One region of the Lysinibacillus sp. FW12 genome, then DNA from elsewhere that is predicted to be linked to it. Evidence: riboswitches for the same ligand, from Rfam matches in the RefSeq annotation. Region 1 holds a riboswitch; the other holds the start of a gene.

What was found. A riboswitch is a leader RNA that binds a small molecule or an ion and turns the genes downstream of it on or off. The one in region 1 is predicted to bind S-adenosylmethionine.
Region 2: linked by a shared signal. The riboswitch ahead of SJW71_RS15715 (YezD family protein) and the one ahead of SJW71_RS05360 (methionine ABC transporter ATP-binding protein) in region 1 are both predicted to bind S-adenosylmethionine.

What each region holds. Positions count from the first base shown of each region.
Region 1 is NZ_CP139094.1:1,046,576-1,054,942, forward strand. Features, by position in the region: gene SJW71_RS05325 (3-hydroxyacyl-CoA dehydrogenase/enoyl-CoA hydratase family protein) at 1-33, shown strand, start outside; gene SJW71_RS05330 (acetyl-CoA C-acetyltransferase) at 83-1,255, shown strand; gene SJW71_RS05335 (acyl-CoA dehydrogenase family protein) at 1,474-3,258, shown strand; gene SJW71_RS05340 (arsenate reductase family protein) at 3,457-3,813, shown strand; gene gcvH (glycine cleavage system protein GcvH) at 4,029-4,409, shown strand; gene SJW71_RS05350 (hypothetical protein) at 4,501-4,842, shown strand; gene SJW71_RS05355 (thioredoxin family protein) at 4,858-5,169, shown strand; SAM riboswitch class I at 5,226-5,329, shown strand; gene SJW71_RS05360 (methionine ABC transporter ATP-binding protein) at 5,413-6,441, shown strand; gene SJW71_RS05365 (methionine ABC transporter permease) at 6,431-7,099, shown strand; gene SJW71_RS05370 (MetQ/NlpA family ABC transporter substrate-binding protein) at 7,170-8,021, shown strand; gene SJW71_RS05375 (response regulator) at 8,304-8,367, shown strand, end outside.
Region 2 is NZ_CP139094.1:3,007,158-3,015,524, reverse strand. Features, by position in the region: gene SJW71_RS15740 (DMT family transporter) at 64-963, opposite strand; gene SJW71_RS15735 (LysR family transcriptional regulator) at 1,098-1,982, shown strand; gene SJW71_RS15730 (phosphopantothenoylcysteine decarboxylase) at 2,051-2,725, shown strand; gene SJW71_RS15725 (TetR/AcrR family transcriptional regulator) at 2,830-3,423, shown strand; gene SJW71_RS15720 (DUF418 domain-containing protein) at 3,416-4,510, shown strand; SAM riboswitch class I at 4,681-4,777, shown strand; gene SJW71_RS15715 (YezD family protein) at 4,847-5,002, shown strand; gene SJW71_RS15710 (flavin reductase family protein) at 5,093-5,578, opposite strand; gene SJW71_RS15705 (VOC family protein) at 5,736-6,521, shown strand; gene SJW71_RS15700 (cold-shock protein) at 6,933-7,133, opposite strand; gene SJW71_RS15695 (formate--tetrahydrofolate ligase) at 7,347-8,367, shown strand, end outside.

The DNA of each region.
Region 1 (8,367 bases):
ATGCTGTTAAAAGGTAAACCACTTCGTAATTAATTGACGAAATAGATCAATCTTGCACATGAAACAAAGGGGGATTAATAGGATGCGTGAAGCCGTTATTGTAGCAGGAGCACGAACTCCAATAGGAAAAGCAAAAAAAGGTTCATTAGCAACGGTGAGACCAGATGATTTTGGTGCTGTTGTAGTCAAAGAAACATTGAAAAGAGCGGGCTATGAAGGACCGATTGATGATTTAATCTTAGGCTGTGCGATGCCAGAAGCGGAGCAGGGGATGAATGTAGCACGTAGTATTGGTGCACTTGCTGGGTTACCAGATACAACACCTGCTCTAACGATTAATCGATTTTGTTCGTCAGGTTTACAGGCGATTGCCTATGCGGCAGAACGAATCATGCTCGGACATTCCAAAGCGATTCTTGCTGGTGGTGTAGAGTCTATGAGTATGGTACCAATGGTGGGAAATACACCACGCCTAAATCCAACGTTAGCTGAAACGGCTCCACAATATTATATGGGGATGGGCCATACAGCTGAGGAAGTGGCTCGCCAGTACAATGTTAGTCGAGAAGACCAGGATGCTTTTGCTGTTCGCTCACATGAGCTTGCTGAAAAGGCCATTAAAGAAGGTAAATTCAATGATGAAATTGTACCAATCGAAGTGGAACAGCATTATGTAGATGATCAAAATAAACCACAAGTGAAAAAATTCACATTTAGTATGGATGAAGGGGTACGTCCAGGTACATCTGTTGAAGGTTTAGCAAAACTACGTCCAGCTTTCCATGTAAAAGGTAGTGTAACGGCTGGTAATGCCTCTCAAACTTCTGATGGTGCTGCTGCTGTACTCGTAATGGACCGTGAAGAAGCTGTCAAGCAAGGGCTAACGCCAATGGCAAAATTCTTAGGCTTTGCTGTTGGAGGGGTACCGCCCGAAGTAATGGGGATTGGTCCAATTGTTGCTGTACCAAAAGCGTTAGAAATCGCAGGTTTATCCATAGAGGATATAGATTTATGGGAAATCAATGAAGCATTTGCTTCTCAATCATTACAGGTCGTACGTCATTTAGGGATCGACCAAGAAAAAGTCAATGTAAATGGTGGAGCCATTGCGTTAGGTCATCCGCTTGGTGCAACAGGAGCCATTTTAACACTTAAGCTTATTCATGAATTGAAGCGCCAAGGTAAGAAATATGGCGTAGTAACAATGTGTATTGGTGGCGGTATGGGCGCTGCTGGGGTATTTGAAATTCTTTAATAATTTGCTAGATAAGCTTGAGGTGTACTGTTTACGGTTGCCTCCGAACATTGTATACATCAAGCTTTTCTATAGATATGTTAAGCCAAGAAACATGGTTTTTGGAGTGCAATCGAAGCGTCAGCTATCTCTTTATAGGGACGATGAATTTATGGCGCTGAGGTGTCACTTATTAGGGGATTAGACAATCAAAATAGATACATTGGGAGGAATTAAACATGACTGAAAAAACAACTGATTTCATTAAAGGCGGCGGATTTCTTATTGAAGATGTGGAATTAGATCGTGTATTTACACCAGAAGATTTCACTGATGAGCATAAAATGATTGCTAAAACAACAGAGGAATATGTAGCAAATGAAGTATTACCAGTAGTTGAAAACTTAGAGCACCACGAATTTGAGCATTCAGTGCGTCTTCTTAAAAGTGCAGGCGAATTAGGTTTACTTGGAGCAGATGTACCAGAAGAATACGAAGGGCTTGGATTAGACAAAGTTTCTTCTGCTTTAATTGCTGAGAAAATGTCTGTTGCAGGTGGGTTCTCTATTACACATGGCGCTCATGTGGGGATTGGCTCATTACCAATCGTTCTTTTCGGTAATGAAGATCAAAAGAAAAAATATTTACCTAAGCTTGCCTCTGGGGAGTTAATTGCAGCCTATGCATTAACAGAACCAGGTTCGGGTTCAGATGCCCTTGGAGCAAAAACAACTGCGAAGCTTAATGATGCAGGAACACATTATATTTTAAATGGTGAAAAGCAATGGATTACCAATGCAGGCTTTGCAGATGTGTTTGTTGTCTACGCGAAAATTGATGGCGATAAATTCTCTGCATTCATCGTAGAACGTGCATTCAACGGCGTTTCAGTTGGCCCTGAAGAGAAGAAAATGGGGATTAAATCATCATCAACTCGTACATTAGTGTTAGAAGATGCGGAAGTACCTGTAGAAAATCTATTGGGTGAAATTGGCCGTGGGCATGTAATTGCGTTTAATATTTTAAATATTGGTCGTTATAAGCTGGGTGTGGGCACAATTGGTGGCTCTAAACGTGCATTAGAGTTAGCAATTCAATACACAAACCAACGTCAGCAATTTAAAACAAAGCTTTCTGATTTCAATCTTACTAAAGAGAAATTATCAACAATGGCTTCTCAACTGTATGCATCGGAATCTTTAAATTATCGTACGGTTGGTCTGTTTGAAGATCGTTTAAGTCAGTTAAGCCTTGAAGAGCAAAAGCAAGGAAAAGTGATTGCAGGTGCTATCGCAGAATACGCAATTGAATGCTCTATTGCAAAAGTGTTTGGTTCAGAAACACTAGATTACATTGCCGATGAAGCAGTACAGCTACATGGTGGCTATGGCTTTATGGCTGAATACGAGGTTGAGCGTATTTATCGTGATTCTCGTATCAATCGAATTTTTGAAGGTACAAATGAAATTAACCGCATGATTGTACCAGGCACATTTATGAAAAAGGCGCTAAAAGGTGAGTTACCACTATTACAGGTTGCCCAAAACTTACAGCAAGAGCTTCTAATGTTAATGCCAGAAGATATCGGTACAGAGCCACTTGCTCAAGAAAAATATTTAGTGAAAAATGCGAAGAAGATTGCTGTATTAGCAGCAGGTTTAGCAGCGCAACGCTTTGGTGCAAAGCTTGATCAGGAGCAGGAAGTATTAGTGAATATTGCGAATATCGCTAACCAATTATTTGCGATGGAATCGGCTGTTTTACGTACAGAAAAAGCAATTGCTCGTGATGGCGCTGAAAAAGCACATCAAAAATTGCTTTATACACAAATCTTCTGCCAAGAAGCATTTGCAGAAATCGAAAAAGAAGCAAAAGATACAATTCTTGCTTCAGCAGATGGTGATGCAGCGCGTATGACATTATCTGCGCTTCGTAAGCTAACTCGCAATAACCCATACAACTTAATTGCGAAAAAACGTGAAGCATCTGTAAAATTAATCGAAGCAGAAAAATATATCGTTTAATCATCAATGTAGCAAACTAGCTATCCTCTTTTGGGTAGCTAGTTTTTGCGATACCAATAAATTGCAAAATAGAGAATCATAAAAGTGACGGATAAAAAAGCAAAACAGATGGATAGACTGATGAAAATGAGAGAAGTTCCTCCATTCAAAACAATTATGATGGTATACTACAGAAAAAGACAGTAGAGGAGCATATTAATGACTATTCAATTTATCCATTACCCTAAATGTACAACATGTAAAAAAGCGCAAAAGTGGTTAAATGATCATGAAGTTTCCTATGAAGAGGTACACATTGTAGAGCAACCACCTACAAAGGAAGAAATAACAGCTTTATGGCAGGCAAGTGGAATGCCTTTAAAGAAGTTTTTTAATACATCTGGTATGAAATATCGTGAGCTTGGTTTAAAGGACAAGCTGGCTGATATGACGGAAGAGGAACAGCTTGAGCTACTTGCTTCTGATGGTATGTTAATTAAACGACCTATCGTGACTGATGGAAAAAAAGTAACGTTAGGGTTTAAAGAAGCTGATTTTGAGCAAACTTGGAAATAGCCGTCTTGATCGTGATAAAGGACTTACCTCTATTTGGAAGTGTAAGGCATGATCTGAATGAAAATAATGTCTCCGATGGATGTTTCTAATTTTTGAAGCGAACTCGAAAAAATATGCTTTCAATTACCTAGAGGTGTAATTGAATCTTGTTTTTATAGGAGAAGTATGGCACACTGAAAGTGAATATATTACATATTTATGGAGGGGTTTATTGCATGAGCACACCTAAAGACTTACGATACTCTGAAGAACATGAATGGGTAAAAGTAGAAGATGGAAAAGTACGTATTGGTATTACTCACTTCGCACAATCTGAATTAGGAGATATCGTTTTCGTTGAGCTTCCACAGGTTGGCGACGAAATCAAAACAGATGATCCATTCGGTAGCGTAGAATCAGTTAAAACTGTTTCTGAATTATATGCACCAATCTCAGGTACTGTAGTTGAAGTCAATGCAGATTTAGAAGATAGCCCAGAATTCGTTAATGAATCACCATATGAAAAAGCATGGATGATCGTTGTTGAGCCTGCTGATGCATCTGAAGTTGAAAAACTTATGACAGCAGAGCAATACGAAGAAATGATCGCTGAATAAGACAAGCTATAATCGAAAAACGTCGGAAACTACCGGCGTTTTTTGTTATATAATGACTTATAAGTGGGGATGTCTAATTGGAGGTGGCGTAATGTTCGAGGGAAAATGCTTGATCGTAGAAGGACGCTCAGATAAGCTACAAATTGAGCCTATTTTAAATGAGAATGTTACAATACTTTGTACGAATGGTACAATTGGTGTGCATCAATTAGAAGAGCTACTCGATCCTTATGAGGGCTGTGAGCTTTTCACTTTTTTTGATGCAGATACGTCTGGCGATAAGCTACGTGCATTAATGGACAGACATTATCCAGAGGCTGAGCATTTACGTACAATGCCAACATATAAGGAAGTAGAGACAACACCAAGAAAAGTGTTAGCGATGATTTTATTGCGCGCTCATTTCTCAATCCATAATGAATATATTTTGTAAGGTTGCGTGAAATCAATGGAAGAATGGTCAAAAGAGCAGTGGGAAGCGGCTATACAGTCGGGTGAAAAAGCTGCATTTTATTTATATACACCGATGTGTGGAACATGTGCGGTGGCATCAAAAATGCTGTCAGTTATTGAACAATTGCTGCCACAGCTTCAAATTGGCAAAGCAAATATCAACTTTCTAGAGCAGATTGCTTATGAGCATCAAATTGAAAGTGTCCCATGTTTACTTGTTACTGATGGCGGGAAAGTGACAGATAAAATTTATGCTTTTCAATCTGTACCTTTTTTGTACGAATTGTTAAAAAAATCAATTGACTGAACATTACTAGCGTGGTAAAGTATCAAATATATTACTAAAACATTAAATATATCGAACTCTTATGAAGAGCGGCGGAGGGAAGTGCCCTATGAAGCCCGGCAACCATCACCATGTGAAAAGGTGCCAAATCACCCAAAGATTTTTCTTTGAAAGATGAGAGAACGGTTTAACGTATCATACGTGACCCCTTCTACTTGTCTATGAGTGAAGGGGTTTTTTTATATAAGAAAAGGAGTATTCGCTATGATTCAGCTTCAAAATATTACGAAGAAATACAAAACAGCAAATGGCGAATTAACGGCAGTCAAAGACGTCAACCTTACTATAAATAAAGGTGAAATCTTTGGCATCATCGGCTATAGTGGTGCCGGTAAAAGTACCATGATTCGTTTATTAAATGGATTAGAGAAACCGACAACAGGAACGGTAACAGTAAACAATCTAGAATTTTCATCCATTAAAGGGCAAAAGTTAAGAGCTGCTAGACAAAAGGTAAGTATGATCTTCCAGCATTTCAATTTACTTTGGTCTAGAACAGTTGCTGAAAACATCGCTTTCCCTCTGGAAATTGCAGGTGTTCCCAAAGCTCAACGAGAAGCCCGTGTGAAGGAGTTAATCTCACTTGTAGGTTTAGAAGGACGTGATAAGGCATACCCATCACAGCTTTCAGGTGGTCAAAAGCAGCGAGTTGGGATTGCACGAGCATTAGCTAATAATCCAGAAGTTTTACTATGTGATGAGGCGACATCTGCACTGGATCCTGAAACGACAGATGCTATTCTTGACTTACTAGTTGATATCAATGAACGTTTAGGGTTAACGATCGTATTGATTACCCATGAAATGCACGTTATCCGTAAAATATGTCATCGTGTAGCCGTAATGGAGGCTGGTGAAATTGTAGAGCGTGGTGAGGTGTTGCAAGTTTTCCAAGCACCACAAGCAGCTATTACTAAGAAATTTGTAGCCCAGATTACCGACACAAAAGAAACAAAGGATACAGTGGAACAGATCAAAGCAAACTACCCAACTGGTCAACTTGTCAAGCTGATTTTTGTTGGTGAAAAAACGGAACAGCCCGTCATTTCACATCTTGTTAAAAAATTCGATGTGGAAGTAAGCATTGTTCATGGCAATATTTCGCAAACGAAAAATGGAGCATACGGTACACTTATTGTGCAAATTGATGGTTCTAAGGAAAATGTGGCTGATGCCCTACATTATTTAAATACAGTCGAAGTTCAAACGGAGGTGATCGCAAATGCTAACTAATCTCTTTCCGAACGTAGACTGGGAAAATATGTGGCAAGCTACGTATGAAACATTGTATATGACAGCTATTTCAACAGTTGTCACATTTATTCTTGGATTGGTTATTGGTATCTTGCTATTTTTAACAAGTCCTAATCAGTTATGGGCTAATAAAATTGTTAACTTTTTAACGGGGTCACTCGTTAATATATTCCGTTCCATTCCATTTATCGTATTAATTATTTTATTAATTCCATTTACGAAGTTTTTACTTGGGACAATTCGTGGAGCAAATGCGGCTTTACCAGCCTTAATTATTGGTGCAGCTCCATTTTACGCTCGTATGGTTTTAATTGCATTACGCGAAATTGATAAAGGTGTCATTGAAGCAGCTCGTTCAATGGGGGCTAAAACGTCCACAATTATTTGGAAAGTCCTAATCCCTGAATCATTACCAGCTCTGATTTCTGGTATTACCGTAACGGCTGTAGCACTTGTTGGTTACACTGCGATGGCAGGGATTATCGGTGCAGGTGGTCTTGGAAATTTAGCTTTCCTTGATGGCTTCCAACGAAATCGCCAAGATGTGACATTAATGGCAACTATTTTGATCTTAGTAGTTGTATTTATCATTCAATGGATTGGTGATGTCATTACCGATAAAATCGATAAACGCTAGAAAGACATTAGAGGTTATTCCGGTTCTTACCGCTAACATATTTCAAACAAAGTAAAAGGGAGTGTCATAAATGAAGAAATTATTGGCAGGATTATTTTTATCAATACTTGTCCTAGCTTTAGCAGCTTGTGGTACTGATAAAAAAGAAGATGCAAATTCAGCATCAGATGATCAATCAGATAGCAAAGAAAACGTAACATTAAAAGTAGGTGCTTCTAACACACCACATGCTGTTATTTTAGAAAAGGCAAAACCGATTTTAGCAAAAGAAGGTATTGATCTTGAAATCGAAACATATACAGATTATGTTTTGCCAAACCAAGATTTAGAGTCAGAAGAAATTGATGCAAACTATTTCCAGCATATTCCTTACTTAGAGTTACAAATTAAAGACAATGGCTATGATTTCGTTAATGCAGGTGGCGTTCATATTGAACCAATCGGTATTTACTCTAAAAAATATAAATCATTAGAGGACCTTCCTGAAGGAGCAACAATTTTACTTTCTAATTCAGTATCCGACCATGGTCGTATGCTATCATTATTAGAAGCAAAAGGCTTAATTAAACTAAAAGAGGGTATTGATAAAACAGCAGCTGAATTAAAGGATATTGAAGAAAATCCTAAAAACTTTAAATTCGATGCGAATACTGCACCAGAAATGCTTGTACAAATGTATGAAAATGACGAAGGTGATGCAGTATTAATCAACTCTAACTTTGCTATTGATAACGGCTTAAACCCAATCGAAGACGCTATTTCTCTTGAAGACAAAGAATCTCCATATGTAAACATCATTGCTGTACGTAAAGGTGATGAAACAAAACCAGAAATTAAAAAATTATTAGAAGTATTAACTTCGAAAGAAATCCAAGACTTCATCTTAGAAGAATGGAAAGGTGCAGTAGTGCCGGTAAAATAAGAATTGAAAATTCTTCAAAAGGGTACATAAGTTTAATGACTTATGTACCCTTTTGTGTTATTGAAAAAAGAGAGGCGGTTGCTTTTCATCTCGGTCATTGGGAAGCCCAACTTTCCTAAGAAAGGGTACAGATGATTAATTATCCTCAACTATGTACTTTTTATGACGTATAGGTATGTTCAGATATTGTCTAGTTATATTTTTTACTATAATACTGTTGTTAATTTATTAAATAAATGATAGAAAATAATAATATAGAAAAACAAATAGGGAGTGATTCTAATGAATGATATAAAATTCGCCCATGATATCATGCAAGAACATGAAGTAGAACGCTACTTTGAAA
Region 2 (8,367 bases), 2.0 Mb from region 1:
TTGTAAGCAAAAATAGCTGAATGTTCTCCAAAGAAAAAAGAGTGATCACGGGGACCACTCTTTCTATTGTATAACTTTTTCTTGTGCATCCTTTTTGATATAACGCAATACGTGAAAATGCTCTAATTGGGCAACTAAATTACCGATTAGAATAAAGCTACCACCAATGACTAATTTCATCGTTAGGCCCTCACCAATAAACATCATGGCGAACATGGCTGCAAAAATAGGCTCTAAAGAAAAAATGAGACCTGTATGTGTAGCAGATGTGTACTGTTGTGCAACAGTTTGGCCGACAAAACAGAACGCACTACAAATGATTCCAAGACCTAAAATCGCAATCCAAGATGTCGTTGAATCTGGCAACGTTGGTGTTTCTAATATGAATGTTAAAATTAGTGCATAAAGTCCAGCGAAACCTAGTTGGTAAATACCATATGAAATCGATTCGACATTTCGTGTAAAGGAGCTATTTAAAAGTAAATAAATTGAATAACATAATGCTGCAATTGCTACTAATAGGTCACCCTTTTGAAAGGTGAACGAGCCATGTGCTGTTAATACTGTAATACCAATCATCGTGCAAATAACGGCAAAGCTAACCGCTCTCGATGGTAATTTTTTTTCAATGAAACTACTGAAAATCGGCACTAATACAACAGTTAGGCTTAAAATAAAGCCAGCATTTGAAGCGGAGGTAGACTGTAGACCAAATAAACTTAACGCGAACACAATGAATAATAAAAATCCTTGAATAGCCGCATATTTTAATGTTTTACCATTTACTTTGATCATCCGTTTATAAAAAATAAGTCCTGCTACGAAGAATGCGATGATACAACGTAATGCCACCACATTATAAACTGCCAATGTTTCAAGCCCCATGACCATAAAGGTATAAGATAGTCCCCAAAACATTGTGACAATAACCATCAATACATTTGCTTTTCCTTGGATACTCATTATGTTCACCTACCATCTGTGTACTAAAACAGTTTTTATACTAAAAATTACTATATATCTTGTATTGTGATTAGTAAAACGAATGTTTATAATGAATAGGATTAAAAAATTTCATGTACATAGAGGGATGGCGAATGAGCTTAGTAAAATATGAGATTTTAACAAAGGTAGCAGAAGTAGCAAGTTTTACAAAAGCAGCGGATGCACTAGGGTTAACACAGTCTGCAGTGAGTCATGCCGTATCGAGTTTAGAAAAAGAATTTGGCTTTGCCCTTATTCACCGTAGTCGTGTAGGTGTCACACTAACAAGTGAAGGACAGACAATGCTTAGGGCGATGCGACAGGTCTTGGACGCACAGGAGTTATTGCAGCAGGAAGCAGCGCATATTCTCGGCGTTACACGAGGTAAGGTACGTATTGGTGTTATTTCAAGTATTTCTTCGAATTGGATGCCTGAAATTATTCAGATTATGGATCATCAATTTCCTGGGATACAAGTGGAGTTACGTGAAGGGGATTATTACGAAATTGAACAATGGCTTCTAAGTGGTGAAGTCGAGGCAGGATTCCTGAATGGGCAAAAGTCGGAACAGTATCAATTTATGGAATTACAGCAAGACCCTTTATTATGTATTGTTTCTCATAAAAGTCCATTATTTCATAAGACAGAAATTGATATTGTGGACCTAGAGGATATGCCTTTTATCATGACTTCTTACAAAGGGACAAATGATGTAAAAGTGCTGTTAGAACAATATCATGTAAAGCCCAATATACGCTTTGAGCTTTCTGAGGAAGTAGGAATTCTATCTATGATTTCACACCATTTAGGGATTAGTATTTTACCCCAGTTGGTCATTCAAAATTTACCGCCAACATTGAAAGCGATTCCATTAAAGCAAGGTGGCTACCGAACGATTGGTATTGCCATGAAACACCATGCTTCACCCGTGACAAAGAAATTTGCTGAAATATTAAGTGCATGGTTAAAAGAGCAAAACAGCTCCCTTCCATCGTAGCTATTGAAGCAAATCGTACCATTACGTTAAAATAGTATTTGTATATATTTTAGAAACTAGGTGAGTGTATGGGGACATTACTAGGCAAAACCGTACTCATTACAAGTGGGGGAACACTTGAAAAATGGGATCGTGTACGAGGGCACACGAATTTATCGAAGGGGACAATGGGCTGTTATTTAGCAGAGGCAGCACTGGCTGCTGGTGCGTCTGTCATATACATGCATGGTTACTTTGCTCAGCTCCCAGAAAACGAAGATAAAATGACATTGGTTAAATTTGAAGGCATTGAGGATTTAGGAGAAAAAGTTCGTCATGCTGTCCAACAACAACAAGTCGATATCGTCATTATGGCTGCTGCTGGCTCCGATTGGGTCATAGACAAAGTGTATGATCAATCAGGGAATTTAATGGAGGAAGCGGGCAAAATGCCTTCTGACGAACCACCGGTTATTCATTTTAAAAAGGCACCAAAAGTTTTAGGTCAAATCAAAGGCTGGCAACCAAATGTAACGTTAGTAGGCTTTAAGCTGGAAGCGACGAATGATGAGGAATTTTTGCTTGCTCGTGCAAAACTACGCATGGAAACAGCCAATGCACAATTTATGGTAGCTAACAGCTCACAATCTTTATATGGTGGGGACGAGCCTCATTGGATTGTGCCTGCTGAAGGGCAGCCGATCAAGGTGATGGGTAAGCAACAGACAGCTCAAGCTCTAATGGACTGTTTACAGGGGGATTAAAAGGAGAACTGTGGAGAGGGTTTACTTCTGCACAGTTTTTTTGTTGTGAAAAATTGGATCTTCGTATATTATTTACTTAACGGTCGGTAAAAAAGGAGGCCCTTATGGGAAATAGAGAACAAACCTTTCAAAAAATTTTAGAAGTTGCCTATGTGATGTTTGCAGAAAAAGGATTTGAGAAAACGAGCTTAGCTATGATTGCAGCAGAGGTCGGCATATCAAAACCAGCTATTTATTACTATTTTCAATCAAAGGATCAATTAATTTCTTTTTTGTTTGAGGAACTTTATAAAGAAATTCAATATGATATCGTTGTTGATTACAAGGAGCTATCTCCAAGCAATTTCATTGAGAAATTACTGAAGATTGGCTATAAGTCAATTGATGAACAGGACAAAGATCCTTATTTTAATAAAATATTTAGTCAGTATTTGTTATTAGCCGCTCGCGACGACCACTACATGCAACAGTTATTAGTGCTTCAATCAGATTATTTAGCAAGATTTTATGATATTTTACAATACGCAGTGCAACTAGAAGTGCTAGATGAAAGTGCCAACATAGAAGCGAAAGCCCATATGTTAGCCATGCTCTATGATAATATTGGCAATTTTATGTTAACTGGTAGTCAATTGAACTATAAGGCTATTTGGAGGGAGGCAGTACATAGCGTCATTCAAGGGGGAAAAGATGAATAAGCAACTTGGTCATCGTCGTATTGAGGGCTTAGATTTTGCAAGAGCATTAGCAATGTTAGGTATGTTTATTGTAAACTTTGGCGTTATTTCAGGTTCAACTGCCAATGGTTCACAATGGCTCATTCAATTGCAAAGTCTTTTTGAGGGGCGCGCCTCTGCACTATTTGTCATTCTAGCAGGAATAGGGACTGCGCTGATGACGCGGAAAGCAAGGGAAGCAAAGGACCCAATTCTTATTCGCCAAAGTAAGTTAACTTTATGGAAGCGAGCTCTTTTTTTGTTTGTTGTTGGGATGGTTTTATATGTGGTCGGATGGACGGGAGATATTTTACATTATTACGGTGTTTATATGTTTCTTGCAGCTTTGTTGATAGCAACTTCAAAGAAAACCATGCTTTTTACAATTAGTGCGGTGATAATCGTTTCCCAATGGCTACAAATCCAATTCAATTATCTAGTTGGGTGGCATCCAAAATATATTTTATTAGAGTATATAGATTTTTGGACGGTAGAAGGTTTTATGAGAAATTTACTGTTTAATGGCTACCATCCCGTTTTTCCATGGATATCTTTTTTTCTCATTGGGATGATTGTAGGTACCTTAGATTTAACCAATAGGGCATTAAGAAAGAAATTAGTTACGGTAGGTATCTTGTTAGGAGTGATTATAGAAATTTTTTCAAAGGTGATTATTCACTTCTCGACAAAATATTTCTTAGATCATGATAGTGCGTTGTATTTATTTGATACAGGACCAATTCCACCAAATATAATGTATGTTCTATCAAATTCGGCTTCGGCTATTGTGATAATAGTAGGTTGTATGTATTTTGTAGAAACTTTCAAAAATAAAGTAATAGAAGCAATCATTAAAACGGGTCAATTGTCCTTAACACACTATGTTGGCCATGTCTTTATTGGCATCACTGTGTTAGAAGTTTTCGATTTATCGAATAATCTAACAGTCGTTTTTTCAATGCTCTATGCATGTTGTTATTTTTTAGGCTGTGTGTTTTTTTCGATATGGTGGAGGACTATCCATCAACGTGGTCCAATTGAACTCATTTTGAGAAAATGGTCCAATTAAAAAGTTTGAGAGTAGTCATCTATTTACTACTGATTTGGCATAAAATACATTCATATCGACTCATACAAACGTAGAAGATTGATATTACAGAGTATTCAGCTAGGTTTTCTAATATTTTATATTGACATTCGTATAGTAGAATTATAGAATTATTGTCAAGAAACGCAGTACTCTTATCAAGAGAGGTGGAGGGACTTGGCCCAACGAAGCCTCGGCAACCGAAAAGTTAGGTGCCAAATCCAACAGATGGTATCTGAGAGATAGGAGGGGCTATCAATCAGTTTGATGCGTTGGCCTCTTTTGTACAACAAGAATGAAAAAGAAGGGGTGTATCGTATGGCTCAATCAGTAAAGGTAGATGATAAAAAATTAGAGGCAATTGCCAAGGCAATTCAAAATCTTGAATTTGGTGAAGTGCATATTACGATCCAAGATGGTGTTATTGTGCAAATTAATAGGCTTGAAAAACAGAGATTTCCGCAGAAAAAATAACATTGATTTCAGTTGAACGATGTCAAAAGGCCACCAATAAGCATGAAGGATTTCCTTTGCTTACAAGTGGCCCTTTTTTTGTCTAAAAAATTAACTATAAAAGCTTTTTGGTATTTGCCCAATATGACGGCGATGGTATAGTAACGGTTCTTTTTGCCCGTTTGTAATGTCTTGCACATGCCCAATAAAAATGGTATGGTCGCCAGCATCTATTTGCTGAAACGTTTTACATTGTAAAATAGCTGCTGTATCATGTAAAATCGGTAGACCTAAAGATGAAGTGGACCACTGTGCCTGTGCAAAACGATCAGGGATTTTACTGGCAAATAGTGTACATAAATGTTCTTGGTCGCTTGCTAAAATATTGACCGCGAAATGAGAAGCATTCGTAAAATAAGAATGAAGCTGAGAATTTTTATCGAGTGACCACAAAATAAGGAGCGGGTCGATTGAAACAGATGCAAAGGAATTGACGGTTAAGCCTATAGGTTTTGTTTCATGACTTGTTGTGACAACTGTAACGCCTGTAGGGTAATTACCTAATGCCAATTTAAAAGCAGCTACTTGATCTGTCATTCAAATATCACCTCTTTATTAATATAAATTAGTTCACGGAGTAAGTAGGTAAAATGAACTTTTTTTTCATATCCTACTAGTAACTCCTTTTCTTGAGTAAATTTTAAACCAATTAAACATACAGGTAAAGGTAATGGGGAAAGAAAGGGGAATTGCCATGACTTTATATTTTGATCACCTGGTTCACCAAGTGGAATCACCAGAAAATATAAAGGTTTTCTTCAATAAACGAAATGTCCACACAGTGAATGGTGGGCAGCACACGATGTGGGGGACTTATAATACGTTAAGCTACTTTGGCTTAAGCTATATTGAACAAATTGCTATCTATGATCGTGATTTATTTGAGCAGGCGGCACAATACCCATATTCCTTACATTATACGTTTAAACGTGATCAAGAGCGCCAAGGATTTTCACGAATAGCCTTGCGTACCAAAAAAATTGAGGAAGAGGGTCAACGCTTACGAGCATTAGGTTATGATGTATATGGGCCGGATGCTTGCAGTCGAACAAGACCGGATGGCACTGTTGTGAAGTGGAAGCTTCTCCATTTTGGCAAACCAGATCTTCTCATTGATTTTCCATTTTTAATTGAATGGGCAGAGGAAGATGAGGAACGTCTGTCACAATTAGTGACAAGCGGTGCTATTGATACAAAACAAGCGATTACAATGGAATCAATCCAATTGTATGTCAAGGATATACGAAGAACAGTTCGTTTATGGCAGGAGGTATTGCAGCTACCAGAGCCTGTGCAACATGAGCAGTTCATCTCGTTACAGCTCCCGAATATCCGATTGGATTTTTATGAGGAAGAGGTTGCAGTAGCTATGACACTTGGTCATATAAAAGAAGGGCCATTTGGTGTGACATTAAAAGATCCTCATCGAACAAAGGAAACATTAGTATGTCCTGGCGCTTTTTATTGGATTAATCGATAATTACAATATCCACTTCATATGCTGAAATGGATTCAGACTGTAGACAAACTCGATGAATTTTGAGTTTGCCTACAGTCTTTTTTCTTTTACAATGAAATAAAGCTAAGCTATTGATTTCCACAATGGACGGACGCTTTCCGCGGGTGAGGTCGAGCTGCTTCCCTCGCTTCGCTCAGTCCAGGATCTCGACTTTTCCGCTTTTCCCGCAGGAGTGCCGCCCTTCGTTCCGCAGTTTTCTTATAGCTTTTTTGAAATTATTTCAAGTGTAATTCCCTTTTGTCATGCTATATGCTTCACATACTTAGTATCAAATTTGCAAAGGGCCACCATTGGTAATAAAAAAAGCGGATGAAGGAATATTTCATTCCTGCTCCGCTGTCCATTTGGAACTAAGCTAATAGTCCATTACCGTTATAATTTCACAACATTTGATGCTTGAGGTCCACGATTACCCTCTACCACATCAAATGATACCTTTTGACCTTCTTCAAGTGTACGGAAGCCTTCCTCCTGGATGCCCGTAAAATGTACAAATACATCTTCTCCATCATCACATTCAATAAAGCCATAACCCTTTTCATTATTGAACCACTTTACGATCCCCTGTTGCATAAGCATTCGCCTCCAATGCGCTTGAATGTAAAATAAAGTTAAATAAGTTGTGCTCTCATTGAGAAAATGTGAAAAAATTGCATTTTCTCTTAGAACATACATGAATTGAACAAAGATGTCAATTGATTGTCGAAATGCTTGCATATCTGGCTTTCTTTTTTTTCACAATTAAGACTATAATGGAAATGAACAACAAAGAAAGTAGGATGCCAAATGACAACGAAAAATCAACCATTATCAGATTTAGAAATCGCTAGTCAAGCAGTGATCAAACCTATTACGGAAATTGCCAAAGCTGCGGGTATTCCAGAGGATGCTCTTGAGCAGTATGGACGCTACAAAGCAAAGATTGACCCATTAAAAATTACAGCTCAGGGCGAGGATGCAAAAGTAGTATTAGTGTCTGCTATTAGTCCGACCCCAGCAGGTGAAGGAAAGTCGACAGTGACTGTAGGACTAGCAGATGCCCTTCATCAATTAGATAAGAAGGTGATGGTCGCTTTACGAGAACCATCATTAGGTCCAGTAATGGGCGTAAAAGGTGGCGCAACTGGCGGAGGTTACGCACAAGTAATACCAATGGAGGATATTAATTTACATTTCACTGGTGACCTTCATGCGATTACAACAGCCAACAATGCTTTATCCGCATTTATTGATAATCATATCCATCAAGGAAATGCATTAAACATTGATCCACGACGCATTATTTGGAAACGTGTAATGGACTTAAATGATCGTGCTCTACGTAAAGTAGTCGTTGGTTTAGGGGGACCAGTTCAAGGCATGCCTCGTGAGGACGGCTTTGATATTACGGTAGCCTCTGAAATCATGGCAGTGTTCTGTTTAGCAACAAGTATTGAGGATCTACGTGAACGCATCGCTAGTATCGTGATTGGCTACACATTCGAGCGTGAGCCAGTCTTTGTACGAGATTTACAGGTAGAAGGTGCTCTTACTTTATTATTAAAGGATGCCTTCAAGCCAAACTTAGTACAAACATTAGAAGGAACACCTGCCATTATTCATGGTGGTCCATTTGCCAATATCGCTCACGGCTGTAATTCCATTATGGCGACACAAACAGCTCGTAAGCTAGCGGATATCGTGGTGACAGAGGCAGGCTTCGGCTCTGATTTAGGTGCTGAAAAATTCATGAATATTAAAGCACGGAAAGCTGGCTTTAAGCCAAGTGCCGTTGTTATCGTAGCTACGATTCGTGCCTTAAAAATGC